DNA from 3 places in the Lacrimispora sp. YZC11 genome. Region 3 is predicted to be linked to each of the others. Evidence: riboswitches for the same ligand, from Rfam matches in the RefSeq annotation. Region 3 holds a riboswitch; each other region holds the start of a gene.
What was found. A riboswitch is a leader RNA that binds a small molecule or an ion and turns the genes downstream of it on or off. The one in region 3 is predicted to bind thiamine pyrophosphate.
Positions count from the first base shown of each region.

Region 1 (4,930 bases), on a different contig from region 3:
GTAATATCCACATCATCGTTGATGATAAGCGGGATCCCATAATGCTTCGTAAGCTCACGGACAAGTAGAGCTTCTTCCAGGAAGGCACTTTTGTCCAGACTTTTTTCACGAAGCTGGAGAAGGGTCACTCCGGCACATAGGGCTTCTTCGATCTGCTCTGTTAAGGTTTTTTCTCCTGTAAATGCCGGGTCTGTTACCCCATAGAGGAGAAGCATGTCTTTATGAAACTTCAATATTTATCCCTCCTTTTAAGGTGCTTTCTTCCAAAATGCTTACTTCGTCCAGAAAGCAGCAGCGGAAGCTTCCTGTACCGCCGGGGATCTTTTCCGCTCGTTTTGCCGCCCGCTCTCCGCAAAGACCGGCAGCAGCCGTGGCAAGAGCAGCAGCCTGGAATATGGCATGCTGTGAGGGCCTGGGCCCGATGGAGGCCGTGTAGGCGGCAATTATGCCATCCAGCATACAGCCGCTTCCTGTAATCCGGGACATTTGAGGACAGCCGTTCTTTATTAGCCAGTTCTCTTTCCCGCTTGATACAATATCAGTGGCTCCTGTCATAACAGTCACAGCACCGGTCGCAGTGCTTAATGCCCTGGCTGTTGCCTTAAGAGATTCCAGGGTTTCTTCCTTTATCTCATCAGAAAAGGAAGCATCAACTCCCCGGGCGGGAGATATAGAACCGTTTCCCACGTTCTGTCCGGTCAGCTCCTTTAATAAGACCCGCAGCTCGGAGGCATTTCCCCTGATAACGGTTACCTTCACTTCCTTTAAAAGGGAAAGAGCAGTTTCGGTCCGATAACGGGAAGCACCGATTCCCACGGGGTCAAAGATGACAGGAAGGTTTCGCCGGTTTGCTTCCTGCCCGGCCTTTATCATAGCGGCTTTCGTCGATTCTTTCGGGGTCCCAATGTTCAATAGAAGGCAGTCGGATAAGGCGGTTATCTCCGAAACCTCTTCCGGCTGGTCTGCCATAATGGGGGAGCCGCCGCAGGCCAAAATGATATTTGCTACGTCCCCTGCCGTAACATAATTGGTGATACAGTGGATGACGGGCCGCTTTTCCCTGACCAGCCCTGTCAGGAATTCATTGATTTTTATGCTCATAACAGGGTCCCCCTATTCATTGATGAGACGCTCAAAATAGGAAAAAAGGCCAAGGCGGCGCAGCATTGCCAGTAAGATTGCAGCCAATAGGGTCCCTGCCAGAGTACTCATGAAAAATGGAGCTACAAAGAAGAACACAGCCACCTCTTTTCCCATGAGAACGGCGGCCACAGGATAGCAGAGCAGCCCTCCGATCAGCCCGGTCCCAACCACTTCTCCAAGATAAGCAGGCAAAAGCTTCCTGGTTTTTTGAAACAGATAGGCGCCAAGAAACGCGCCAGCCATGCTTCCCGGAAAGGCAAGCAGGCTTCCGGTTCCCATGAGGTTTCGTATAAGTGAAGTACAAAACGCCATGGAAACACCATAGACAGGCCCTAAGAATACCCCGGCCAGAACATTTGCCAGATGCTGTACCGGAAAGCATTTGGAAGCTCCCACCGGGATGGAAAAGCCGGAAAGCGCAACGGTAAGAGCTGTCAGCATTCCGCTGATCACCAGCTTTTTCACCCGTACTCTTGAACCGGTAGAAGAGTTGCTGTAAATTGTTGATGGTATTTGATCATTCATGAAAATTCCTCCTGTATATGTAATTTTAATTTCCACAAAATATTATTCATCAAAGATATCGACGATCTCTCCCTCTAAAATCCTGTTCATATTTTTCATGGCACAGAAATTGCCGCACATGGAGCAGGTATCTTCTTTTTCCGGTTTTGACGAGGCCCGGTAGCGTCTGGCTTTTTCCGGGTCAATGGCAAGCTGGAACATGGTTTCCCAATCCAGCCGTTTTCTGGCATCGCTCATCTTATGATCCCAATCCTTAGCGCCCCTGATGCCTTTTGCAATGTCAGCTGCATGGGCCGCAATCCGGGCTGCAATGATTCCTTCCTTCACATCTGCTTCATCCGGCAGCCTCAAATGCTCCGCAGGAGTCACATAGCAGAGAAACGCCGCCCCGGCAGCAGCGGCCACCGCTCCTCCGATCGCCGCGGTGATATGGTCATATCCCGGCGCAATATCAGTGACAAGAGGTCCCAGGACATAAAAGGGCGCTCCCTTGCAGATCGTCTGCTGTATTTTCATATTGGCTGCAATCTGATCCAAAGGCATGTGGCCGGGGCCTTCAATAATGATCTGTACATTCTTCTCCCAGGCCCTTCTTGTCAGCTCTCCAAGGGTCACCAGCTCCTCTACCTGGGAAATATCAGACGCATCTTCAATGCACCCCGGCCGGCAGGCATCTCCAAGGCTTAAGGTCACGTCATGCTTCTGACAGATTTCCAGTATGCGGTCATAGTGCTCATAAAAGGGATTCTCCTCCCCGGTCATTTCCATCCAGGCAAAGATGATAGACCCTCCTCTTGATACAATGTTAGTCAGCCGTTTTGCTTCCTTGAATCTTCTGGCAGTCTGCTTGTTGATCCCAACGTGAATGGTCATGAAATCCACCCCGTCTTCCGCGTGCATTTCCACGATTTGTATCCATTCCTCGGCGGTGATTTCCCGAAGGGGTTTGTGATAATAAACCACAGCATCGTAGATAGGAACCGTACCAATCATAGCCGGACATTCTCCCGTCAGCTTCCTGCGGAATTTCCGGGTATCTCCAAAGGAGCTTAAATCCATAATGGATTCTGCCCCCATAAGAACTGCGTCCTTTACTTTCTCAAGTTCCATTTCCAGATCATTCAAGTCCCTGGATGTCCCAAGATTCACATTGATCTTTGTTCTGAGCATGGAGCCGATACCGCTGGGCTTTAAGCAGCTGTGGTTCTTATTTGCCGGAATGGCGATTTTTCCCTCCGCCACCAGCTCCCGCAGCTTTTCCGGATTCCATTGTTCGTGCTCAGCTACCGCCGTCAGTTCCTTTGTCAGAATGCCTTTTCTTGCGGCATCCATTTGTGTGGTGTAATTCATGTTTGTTCCTCCTTTTTCTCGCGAACGGAGGGATTGTAAGGACGTTTAGTAAAGACTAAGAAAAACGCGCTTTGCAGGTTTTTATTAGTCGCCGCGGCATTCACCGAATGAATATACTGCATATTCGTTTGGTTCATTACCCACGCAAAAAGAGCCCATACCAACAGGTATAGGCTCGGAAATATGCAATCATCCCATATGAATCCCTACGTTGGCATTACCCAAATCAGGTTATAAAGGTCGAAGTTGATTACTTCCTCTCAGCCCGCCTACGAGCTCCCTCTTGTGGCACTAGTGTAGCATTCCCCTTCCTGCTTGTCAAGGAAAACATCCCTTACCGGCCGTCAGCCGGAAATGGCGGACTTCATTTCCCTTACGTAGTCGCAGACAGGCCCTACACAGTCTTTTCCGTATTTTGCGGCTATTTTTACAATGGCGCTGCCAACAATGACACCGTCTGCATGTTTGCTCATCTCCCTTGCCTGCTCCGGCGTGGAGATACCAAAGCCGATGGCGCAGGGGATATCTTTTGCCTCCTTTACAAAGGAAATCATTTCACCAATGTTGGTATTGATTTCCGTTCTCACTCCGGTCACGCCCATAGAGGAAACACAGTAGATAAATCCTTCCGATCCAGATGCAATGGTCCGTATACGCTCACTGGAAGTGGGGGCGATGAGAGAGATCAGTTCGACCCCGTATTTTCTGCAAAAGGGCAGTAGTTCCTCCCTTTCCTCAAAGGGCATATCCGGCACGATCAGGGCGTCAATGCCGCACTCAGCTGCATTTTTTAAAAACCTTTCGCTTCCATACACGAAAACCGGATTGATATAAGTCATAAAAGCCAGAGGAACATCTGTTTTTTTGCGTATCCGTTTTACGGTTTCGAAAAGCTTATCCGTGGTAGTTCCTGAGGCCAAAGCCCGCATATCGGCCTCCTGGATTACGATCCCCTCTGCGATTGGGTCAGAAAAAGGGATTCCAAGCTCGATCAAATCCGCTCCGGCCTCGGCCATGGCAGGAACCAGTTCTTCGGTGGTGGCAAGGTCGGGATCTCCTGCCGTAATAAATGGGATGAATGCCTTTCCTTTGGAAAATACTTCGCTTATTCTACTCATAGATTTCAACCCCCTTGTAACGGGCAATGGCTGCCACATCCTTGTCGCCCCGCCCTGATAGATTAATGACAATGACCTCATCTTTTCCCATGGAAGGAGCGATCTTTCTGGCATAGGCTATTGCATGGGCGCTTTCTATTGCCGGAATGATCCCTTCCAGACGGGATAAGTATTCAAAAGCTTCCACGGCTTCCTGATCCGTAATGGAGACGTAGCTGGCTCTTCCTGAATCGTGAAGGGCCGCGTGCTCCGGCCCGATGCCGGGATAGTCAAGTCCTGCGGAAATGGAGAAAACAGGGGAGATCTGACCGTACTCATCCTGGCAGAAATAGGACTTCATGCCGTGGAAGATTCCAAGAGAGCCGGTAGAAATCGTAGCTGCGTGTTTTCCTGTTTCAATGCCGTGCCCAGCGGCCTCGCAGCCCACCAGCTTCACGGAAGGTTCATTTACAAATTCATGGAAGATTCCCATGGCATTGCTTCCGCCTCCCACGCAGGCGATCACCATGTCAGGAAGTTTACCCTCTGCTTCTATAAGCTGAGAGCGGACCTCTTTTCCGATGATGCTCTGAAAATCCCTGACAATAGTCGGAAAGGGATGAGGGCCCATGACAGAGCCTAAGACATAATGGGTGTCAGCCACCCGGTTGGTCCATTCCCTCATGGTCTCATTGACTGCATCCTTTAAGGTCTGGGTGCCGCTGGTGACAGCGTGAACCTTTGTGCCCAAAAGCTCCATGCGGAATACGTTTAAGGCCTGACGATCCGTATCCTCCTTGCCCATGAAAACTTCG
Region 1 is NZ_BAAJYQ010000019.1:55,081-60,010, reverse strand. It holds gene thiE (thiamine phosphate synthase) at 1-233, opposite strand, end outside; gene thiM (hydroxyethylthiazole kinase) at 220-1,101, opposite strand; gene thiW (energy coupling factor transporter S component ThiW) at 1,114-1,668, opposite strand; gene thiC (phosphomethylpyrimidine synthase ThiC) at 1,711-3,018, opposite strand; TPP riboswitch at 3,205-3,311, opposite strand; gene trpA (tryptophan synthase subunit alpha) at 3,363-4,136, opposite strand; gene trpB (tryptophan synthase subunit beta) at 4,129-4,930, opposite strand, start outside.
Region 1: another riboswitch for thiamine pyrophosphate. It lies ahead of thiC (phosphomethylpyrimidine synthase ThiC); the one in region 3 lies ahead of AC27IJ_RS11460 (thiamine-binding protein).

Region 2 (4,930 bases), on a different contig from region 3:
GCAGGAATGCTTGCATTCCCGCGCCTTGCTCATTGCTTGCAGAAATAATATCCTACGCCCCACTTGGTATGCACATATTTAGGATCACTTGGACTTGGTTCGATCTTCTCCCGAAGACGCCTTACATGAACGTCTACCGTGCGGACATCCCCCGTATCCATAGCCTTATTTCCCCATACGTAAGTAAGCAGCTGTTCCCTGCTGTAAACCTTGCCCGGATTGCAGGTAAGAAGTTCTAAAAGGTCAAACTCCTTTGCCGTTAAATTGATCTCTTTCTCAGCAATAAACACTCTCCTGCTGTCCCGGTCCAGCTTTAAATCGCCTTCTTTTATCACCTGGCTGTCTTCCTGGTTATCCCGCTTGTTCTTCTTTGAATTCCGGCGCAAGATTGCTTTGATCCTGGCCTTTACCTCAAGAATGTTAAAGGGCTTTGTAATATAATCGTCGGCGCCGTATTCCAGACCCAGGATTTTATCCATATCATTGCCCTTTGCCGTCAGCATAATAATGGGCATCTCGGAAAATTCCCGAATGGCCTGACACACCTCATATCCGTCATATTTGGGAAGCATGACATCCAAAAGGACCACATCATACTCTTTCTGCTTTGCGAAATTAATGGCTTCCTCTCCATCATAGGCACAGTCCACTTCCATACCGTCCTGTTCCAGACTGAATCTCATTCCTTTTACGATGAGTTTTTCATCATCAACTACTAAAACGCTTGCCATACTACACCTCTGTCCTCTATTTCAAACTGTGATATCTTCTTTTATTTTTTGGAACGCCGCATCTTTGATGCCGGATATCTTCATGATATCCTCGATCTTCTGAAATCCGCCGTGGCTCTCCCGATACTTAAGGATATCGTTTGCCTTGGCTTCTCCGACTCCCCGAAGGGTCATCAGCTCCTCTTTTGTGGCTGTATTTAAATTCACCTTGGTTTTTTGTACGTTGGATGAAGCTTCTGCCTGTAAGGAAAATTCTCCCCGGGCTTTCGCCGCTTCCACCTCTTCCTTGCCAGGGACCACGATCTTCATGCCGTCCTTGACCTGCTCCGCCATATTTAAATATTCTGCCGCAGCCTGGTCTGTGACTCCGCCTGCTTTCTCGATTGCCTGAAAAACCCGGCTTCCTTCTTTAAGCTCATAAACACCGGGAGAAACAACTTCTCCACAGATATGTACATAGAAAGGCAGGACCGTTTCCTCTCCTGCACTTCCTAAGCTGCCCTCTGCCGCCTCTAAAGCAGCCGGACCGGTCCCGCCGGTAACTGACTTAACACCGTCTGCTTCCAAAGCGCCGGTTCCTGTCGACCCGCCATCCCCTGACCTGCCATCACCTGCTGCCCCAATTCCGGTAATATTTTCTCCGGAATGAAAAGCCGATTCCTCTGACAAGGAAATTCCTGGCCTGCGGGCCTCCTGGCTTTTGCTCAAGCCGTAACATACACCCGCCCCTAAAACACACAGGGCTATAAGGATGATTTTAACTTTCTGGTACTTCATGATATCCCTCCTTTTACAAAATTTCTCAAAAAAGGATACCATCTTCAGCCTATGTTATTATTCTACCTAAAGAAATAGGTAAATACAAGCACTATTTCCAAATTAATTAAATATCATGATTCCGATGATGGCAACAACTGCACCGATCAGCTTTTTCCATTCAAATCCTACCTTTTCAACGCCGAATAAGCCAAACAGCTCTATGGCGTAAGCCACAATGATCTGGGAAATTACAATTATCAAAGCTGCCTTGGCCGGACCCAGGGTCCCCATACTCCTTACTACCGTATAGGTAATAAATGCACCCATAACGCCGCCAATCAACAGGTACTTGGGCTGTACATCAAATAGGCCGGAAATGTTTTCCTTGCCGGAGAAATACCACAGAATAATGCAGGTCAAAAATGCGGTAAGCTGTACCCAGCCTGTAGATACCCACATACTGGTCTGCTTTGTCACTCCCGTATTAAAAACTCCCTGTATGCTCATAAGCGCCCCGGATATAAGAGCTATAATAAAGCCTGTCATTAAAACAACCTCCGTATCTCCAATTTGTATAGAATGAATCAAACGGATATGTCCGTCTTTCACTAGAATGTGCTTTATTTGCATTTTTATACTGAATTTACAATTTGGTTACCAATCAGCGATGCAGAAACAGTTGTATGATTTGCGCCTTTTAGCCTGGTCACTAAGCACAAATTATGCAAATGCTGAATGCCATATCCGAACTGCAGCATCACTTGATATGGCTTGACAAGCCTTCTGTTTTGCGCTATACTCACAACAAAATTATATAAATTACACACGCTAGGGGAGCCTTTGGCTGAGATCGGAGAAACCGAACCCTCACTACTTGAACCGGATAATGCCGGCGTAAGGAAGCAACAGTAGTCCCCTCCTGCGCACACAAAGGAGGATTTTTTATGTCATTTTTTCTAACTTACTCTGCGGAAAACGAAGAGTACCTATTAAAGCCGGCCGGATACTTGCTGGTGATCATTCTGCTTGCTGCAATGATTTTCATCCTGCATCTTCTGGGCAGATCGTCTTCCAAATCTCAAAAGCTGCAGACCCGCCAGCTGGTTTACTGCGCAGGCGCCATGGCGCTGGCAATGGTAACTTCCTTTATTAAAATTGCCTCCCTTCCTTTCGGCGGTTCCGTCACCTTGTTTTCCATGCTGTTCATCTGCCTGATCGGCTATGTTTACGGCGTAAGGGCCGGGATCATGACCGGTGTGGCCTACGGGATTTTACAGTTTATAACAGAGCCCTATATATTTGCTCCCCTCCAGGTTCTTCTTGACTATCCCTTAGCTTTTGGAGCTTTGGGGCTTTCCGGGCTGTTCAGAAACAAAAAACACGGTCTTGTGACCGGGTATGTGGCGGGTGTCGTGGGCCGTTACTTATGCCATGTGGTTTCAGGCTATATCTTTTTTGCTTCCTATGCACCGGAAGGCATGAACCCTATGGTTTATACTCTGGGCTATAATGCTACCTATATCCTGCCGGAACTGATCCTGACCGTTGTAATTCTGTATTTCCCTCCCGTGTTGGGAGCCATTGGACAGGTGAAGCGCCAGGCCGTAAATGGGTAAGTATGCTTCCATAAAAACAAGCGGCATGAAAGGTGTCGGAAACTCCCATGCCGCTTGTTTCATTTTTACCATACAGTCTTACTATCTTTCAGGTGTCTCTTTAATTTTCCTTTAAAGGAGCCATTGCTCCATAGATGGTCGATCTATTTTGCAATGGCTCCCATTATTTCATATTTTATTTTTTAAGGGCCGCCAACACCAGATGCCTGGCAAGCACAGCCGTTGTCACCGCTCCTACACCTCCTGGTACAGGAGTTGCCATGGAGGCGGTCCCTTCCAAGGAATCAAAATCCACATCACCGCAAAGCTTCCCATTTTCATCCACATTGATCCCCACATCCACCACTACGGCATCCGCTCCTACAAATGAGGCATCCACCATCCTGGCCCGCCCTGCAGCAGCCACAAGGATCTGTGCATTTTTACAGGTTTCCTTTAGGTTTTCCGTGCGGGTGTGGCAGATGGTGACCGTTGCATTTTCTTTTAGCATCAGCATGGATAAGGGACGCCCTACTACCATGCTTCTGCCCACGATGGCCACCCGCTTTCCGGTCAGAGGGATATCATTGGCCTTTAAGACCTCCACAACTGCCTCTGCCGTACATGGTGCAAATCCCGTATCATCTCCGGCAAATACTTTTGCGATATTTTCAGGAGATATGCCATCTAAATCCTTTTCCGGATGAATCATATGCTCAATGTCTTTTTCTTTTATCTGCTTTGGCAGAGGGCGCAGGAGAAGTATGCCGTCAATGTCCTGATCATCATTGATTTTTGCAAACTCTTCCTTAAACGCTTCATCGGTTATGTCCTGGGAGAATGGATAGCTTTCTCCCTCCAGGCCGAAGCTTTCCATCTTTTTTAAAGCTCCCCGCTCATAGGATAAGTCGTCGGGACGTTCTCCCACACGCACAATGGCAAGCTTTGGAGTCCTTCCTTTTAAGCCGGTCAAAAGCTCTTCCACCTGTTCCTTGATTTTTGCAGACACGGCTGCACCCTTTAAGGTTATCACGTCAGTTTTCCTCCTCTTTATTCTGCCTTTAATGCTGCTTCTACTCTTGCATAAATGGTATCTGCCTTTCCGATCCCATCCTCTGCCAGTTTATCCGCCCGATCCTGAAGCTGCCCGGCTTTTTCCCGCTGCTTCATGGATTTTGTATTGATGGAAACATTCATCTTGGCTCCCAGCAGGGCAGAACGTACGAACTGCACACCAACACCTACGTCACTGACAGCCAGGCGGCTTCCCTTTTCTGCCAGAATCTCCATGATATCAAGAGTTTCAAGGGCCCGCTCCATGACCATGAGAGGAACCAGGGTAGCAGCAAGTAAATGAGTTTCCAGGACTTCCTCCTTATGTTTTTTTTCTTCCACCGTGACGGCTGGAAGGCCGTATGCCGCCGCCAAGGGGACAAATACAACTTCGTCTTCATCTGCAAGCCTTAAAAATTCGCTTTTTAAAGTTTCCAGCTTTTCAAGGAATGACTGCATTTCTTCTTCCACATCGGCATACCGCTTTTTACCAAGGGTTAAGTTCACCACCATTTCCCCCAAAGCCGCCCCTATGGCGCCGCCAAGGCCCGCCGCTCCGCCGCCGCCCGGCGTTGGGCTTTTTGAAGATAATTTTTCAAGGAATGTGTGAATTGTAAAGTCTTGTATCATAACTATTGATCCGCCTTTCCAACCGCATTTTATTTTCCATTATTATATAAGGCTTTCTATAAAAAAACAAGATTAACTTGTCAAGTAAAACAGTCAATGCTATGATTGTCAAAAATAGTTAATATACCCGGTTAATTTTTGTTTCGAATGAAAAGGAGCATG
Region 2 is NZ_BAAJYQ010000014.1:111,549-116,478, forward strand. It holds gene AC27IJ_RS14330 (response regulator transcription factor) at 30-731, opposite strand; gene AC27IJ_RS14335 (helix-hairpin-helix domain-containing protein) at 753-1,508, opposite strand; gene AC27IJ_RS14340 (DMT family transporter) at 1,611-2,036, opposite strand; TPP riboswitch at 2,311-2,408, shown strand; gene thiT (energy-coupled thiamine transporter ThiT) at 2,435-3,106, shown strand; gene AC27IJ_RS14350 (bifunctional 5,10-methylenetetrahydrofolate dehydrogenase/5,10-methenyltetrahydrofolate cyclohydrolase) at 3,282-4,118, opposite strand; gene AC27IJ_RS14355 (cyclodeaminase/cyclohydrolase family protein) at 4,136-4,768, opposite strand.
Region 2: another riboswitch for thiamine pyrophosphate. It lies ahead of thiT (energy-coupled thiamine transporter ThiT); the one in region 3 lies ahead of AC27IJ_RS11460 (thiamine-binding protein).

Region 3 (4,930 bases):
GTACCAGATGTATCGGAAGAAATCAACCGGATCGAAAAGGAAATGGATGACGATACGGAAAGCATTATCACCAATGAGCGTTACGTATATATTTCATCCATCATCCATGAGTGCTTTACGCGCAACAAGGTGGAAAAAATGACCGTTTCTGATAAGATTGACAGGATCGTAACAAATCGCTTCCTGGCTCTGCCTATCTTTGCACTGGTTATGTTTCTTGTATATTATGTTTCTGTAACAACCGTTGGAACCTGGGCTACTGACTGGGCCAATGACGGCGTATTCGGAGAGGGCTTCAGCCTCTTTGGCCTGGAAATTCCCGGTGTGCCGGTTGTTATTGAAGGCGTTTTAACTGCTGTAGGCTGTGCAGATTGGCTGCAGGGACTGATTCTTGACGGAATCGTAGCAGGTGTCGGCGCTGTCCTTGGTTTCGTGCCTCAGATGCTGGTACTTTTCATCTTCCTGGCATTTTTAGAGGCTTGCGGCTACATGGCAAGAGTTGCCTTTATCATGGACCGTATTTTCCGCCGGTTTGGTCTTTCTGGCAAGTCCTTTATCCCAATGTTAATCGGAAGCGGCTGCGGTGTGCCTGGAATTATGGCTTCCCGTACCATTGAAAATGACCGTGACCGTAAGATGACTATTATGACAACTACCTTCATTCCCTGCGGAGCAAAGCTTCCCATCATCGCTTTGATTGCAGGTGCATTGTTCGGCGGAGCAGCCTGGGTGGCTCCAAGTGCTTACTTTGTAGGAATAGCAGCCATCGTTTGCTCAGGAATTATTTTAAAGAAGACAAAAATGTTTGCAGGAGATCCGGCGCCTTTCGTTATGGAACTTCCGGCTTACCATATGCCTACAGTTGTAAATATTTTAAGAAGTATGTGGGAACGTGGCTGGTCCTTTATTAAAAAAGCAGGTACCATCATTCTTCTGGCAACCATCTTTGTTTGGTTTACTTCCTTCTTCGGCTGGGTAGACGGCCAGTTCCGGATGTTAGACGCTTTGGAACTTGATCACAGCATCCTTGCGGCAGTTGGAGGCACAATCAGCTGGATCTTCGCACCTCTTGGCTGGGGTGACTGGAAATCTGCGGTTGCAGCCATCACCGGACTGATTGCAAAAGAAAACGTAGTAGGTACATTCGGTATCCTGTTTGGTTTTGCGGAAGTTGCAGAAGATGGATCTGAAATCTGGGGAACGCTTGCGACCAGCATGACTCCTTTGGCAGCGTATTCCTTCCTGATATTCAATCTTCTCTGCGCCCCATGCTTTGCTGCTATGGGAGCCATTAAAAGAGAGATGAACAATATCAAATGGTTCTGGTTTGCTGTCGGATATCAGACCCTTCTGGCTTATGTCGTATCTCTCTGCGTTTTCCAGATTGGATCCCTGGTGATCACAGGAACTTTTGGAATCTTTACTATCGTTGCCTTTGCCCTGATCGCAGGATTCATTTACCTGATGGTGAGGCCGTCAAAGGAAGAAAAAAAATCGAACGTTCATTTAAGCAGCGTGGCAGGAGCTAAATAAGCTCCGGCCACGGCTGGAAGCCTGCACCTTACCTGCAGGCTCATAATATAAGGAGGTACTTTATGGGAACACTGGTTGTTTTAGTCGTTGTTGCCGGAGCGGTGGCGTTGGCAGTAAAAAGCATGATTCGTGATAAAAAGAACGGGAAATCCATTCAGTGCGGCGGAGAATGCAAAAATTGCGGAGGACATTGCCATTAATTTAGGCGGCAGAAGGAAAAAGCTGTTTATGCCTTAAAAATACCTGTAAACGGAGGCGCGCAAGTGGAGAGACAAACGAACATCAATGAGAAAAGAAAAATGCCTGACTCCAGAAGCTATCACAGGACAAAAATGCAGAAAGAACTGATCATTGAGAAGCTGAAGGCAAAAGGCTGCAGGATCACAAAGCAGCGCTGTACTCTTTTGGATGTCATACTGGAGCATGAATGTTCCAGCTGCAAGGAGATTTATTATAAGGCATCAGGCGTGGATGAGACCATCGGCGCTGCGACCGTCTACCGGATGGTCAATATCCTGGAAGAAATCGGGGCCATCAGCCGGAAGAACATGTATAAAGTCGTCTATTCGGAAACCTGTCCCATGGAAGAGGCATGTACGGTGGTTTTGGACGATGAAACTACTTATCAGCTCTCTGCCAAGAACTGGAATCAGGTGGTCCAGGCAGGACTTAGCGCCTGCGGATATTTAGATGGCCAGAAAATATCTTCTATTATAGTGAAGCCCTGTGAATGCGAGAATGCTGATTGCATTTGATATGTAGTTAGCATTAACTAACCCAAGAAACGAGTATGGAAACTATGGATAGCGGACCAGAATTAGAATTATTTTCAGGCAGCGTGGACTATCATGAAATCATCGAATGCATTGTGAGTGCATTGGATGCCAAAGACCCCTATACTGCGGGGCATTCCCAAAGGGTGAGCGATATGGCGCTGGCCCTTTTGGGGTTTTTAGAGCTTGATAAAAAGGAAATAGAGAAGATACATATAGCCGCTCACCTTCATGACATCGGGAAAATCGGGATCCCTGATTCTGTTTTAAATAAGCCGGAAAGGCTTTCCGGGGAAGAATGGGCGGCCATGAAAAAGCATCCCAGGATAGGGGCTGATATTTTAAGCAAATCCCGTCATTTAAAAGAGCTGAAGGATATTGTCCTGTATCACCATGAACGTTTTGACGGTAAAGGATATCCGGAAGGGCTGAGGGGAGAGAAGATCCCGCTGGGGGCCAGGATCATAGCCATCTGCGATTCTATTGATGCCATGACATCGGACCGGGGATACCGGAGCGCTTATTCTATGGAACATTGCTATGAAGAAATCGAAAAGAATCTGGGAGTGATGTACGATCCGGTGATCGGGGCGTTGGCATTAAAGCATTGGGACCAGGTGACAAAAACGGCCGGAAAATGATAATATTTACGGCCCTTATCCTTCTGGGAGCAGGAGGGATCATGACTCCCACAGTCTCGGCGCTGCTTCATAATACGTCCACTCTGGGAATCAGCTTAAGCAGCATGCAGAATCTGCTGTCCTAGAAGCCGGGATTGACATTCCCGCCTTCCTGATGTATACTTGCAATGAAAATTAAAAGGGGTGCTGGAGAAAGTCCGGCTGAGATAAGGCAGTATTGCTTTAAACCCTGTAACCTGATCTGGATAATGCCAGCGTAGGAAGCTTACAGGCTAAGCCTGTTCACCCGCCCGGACATCCGGGCGGTTTTTTGTTTTCTATAAATGATAAAAGGAGAGAAAAGACATGAATGCAAGCGTAGCGATCCAGACATTGCCGGAGGCAAAAAATGATGAGGAACTGATCCGTATTGTTGACCAGGTGATCGATTATATCAAAAGCACAGGACTGAACTATTATGTAGGGCCATTTGAAACCGCTATTGAAGGGGATTATGATGAACTGATGGACATTGTTAAGGAATGCCAGCACATTGCCATAAGGGCAGGTGCTCCCTCTGTTGCCGCTTATATCAAAGTCACCTACCGGCCGGAAGGGGAGGTACTTACTATTGAAAAGAAAGTCACAAAGCATCACAAGTAAGCTTTGGTCCTGCTCTGCGGTTTTTGGGCTTTTGGTCTTGTGGCAGGGGATCAGTGCTTTCGGTCTTGTGGACCGCTTTCTGCTCCCCTCGCCCATCAGTGTCGGAAGGGCATTAGTCACGGAATTCCCGGTACTGACAGTCAATGCGGGAATCACCCTTGCCGAGGCGTTTACCGGTCTTTTTCTAGGGGTGGCAACAGGTTTTGTGATCGCTGTGATCATGGATCATTTTGAAGGCCTTTACCGGGCTTTTTATCCGCTTATCGTTCTGACACAGACCGTTCCCACGGTAGCCATTGCCCCTCTTTTGGTATTGTGGTTTGGTTACGGAATGGCTCCTAAGGTGATCCTCATAGTATTGACTACCTTCTTTCCCATTACCGTGGGCATGCTTACCGGTTTTAAGTCAGTGAATCCGGATGCGGTGAACTTATTAAAATCCATGGGAGCCGGAAGAGTAAAAATATTTCGCTATATCAAGCTTCCCGGAGCTATGAGGCAGTTTTTTGCAAGCCTTCGGATCTCGGTTTCCTATGCCGTGGTCGGAGCGGTCATCTCCGAATGGCTGGGAGGCTTTGGCGGACTGGGCGTATACATGACCCGGGTGAAGAAATCCTTTGCCTTTGATAAGATGTTTGCGGTCATTTTTCTCATATCGGCCATCAGTCTTCTTCTTATGAAGGGTGTGGACGTGCTTTCTAAGAAATGCATGCCATGGGATAATCAGTGATATGACAGAATTGGAGGAAATAATGAAAAAAACAGGTTTGGCAATTTTAATGGCAGCCGCGGCAGCCGCATTTCTCACTGCCTGCGGGGGAACCGGGAAACAGGCAGCAAATACGAATTCATCGGATTTAAAAAAAGTGACATTTGTTCTGGACTGGACTCCCAATACCAATCATACCGGACTTTATGTGGCAGAGGAAAAGGGGTATTTTAAGGATGAAGGGCTTGAGGTAGAAATCGTTCAGCCCCCCGAGGATGGGGCGGCAGTTCTGGTGGCCTCCGGAAAAGCCCAGTTCGGAATGTCCTTCCAGGACTCCATGGCACCGGCACTGGCAGGGGAAAATGCCCTTCCGATTACGGCAGTAGCAGCGGTCATCCAGCATAATACCTCCGGTATTATTTCCAGAAAAGGCGAGGGGATGGCTTCTCCAAAGGGAATGGAAGGAAAGAAATATGCTACCTGGGATATTCCGGTAGAAAAGGCCATGGTCAAAGATGTGGTGGAATCCGATGGAGGTGACTTTTCCAAGGTGAAGCTGATTCCCAGCACGGTTACAGATGAGGTTTCCGCATTAAAATCAAAATCAGTGGATGCCATCTGGATCTTTTATG
Region 3 is NZ_BAAJYQ010000006.1:1,119,322-1,124,251, reverse strand. It holds gene feoB (ferrous iron transport protein B) at 1-1,533, shown strand, start outside; gene AC27IJ_RS11480 (FeoB-associated Cys-rich membrane protein) at 1,596-1,733, shown strand; gene AC27IJ_RS11475 (transcriptional repressor) at 1,833-2,288, shown strand; gene AC27IJ_RS11470 (HD-GYP domain-containing protein) at 2,324-2,947, shown strand; gene AC27IJ_RS11465 (hypothetical protein) at 2,944-3,072, shown strand; TPP riboswitch at 3,117-3,228, shown strand; gene AC27IJ_RS11460 (thiamine-binding protein) at 3,293-3,589, shown strand; gene AC27IJ_RS11455 (ABC transporter permease) at 3,558-4,319, shown strand; gene AC27IJ_RS11450 (ABC transporter substrate-binding protein) at 4,342-4,930, shown strand, end outside.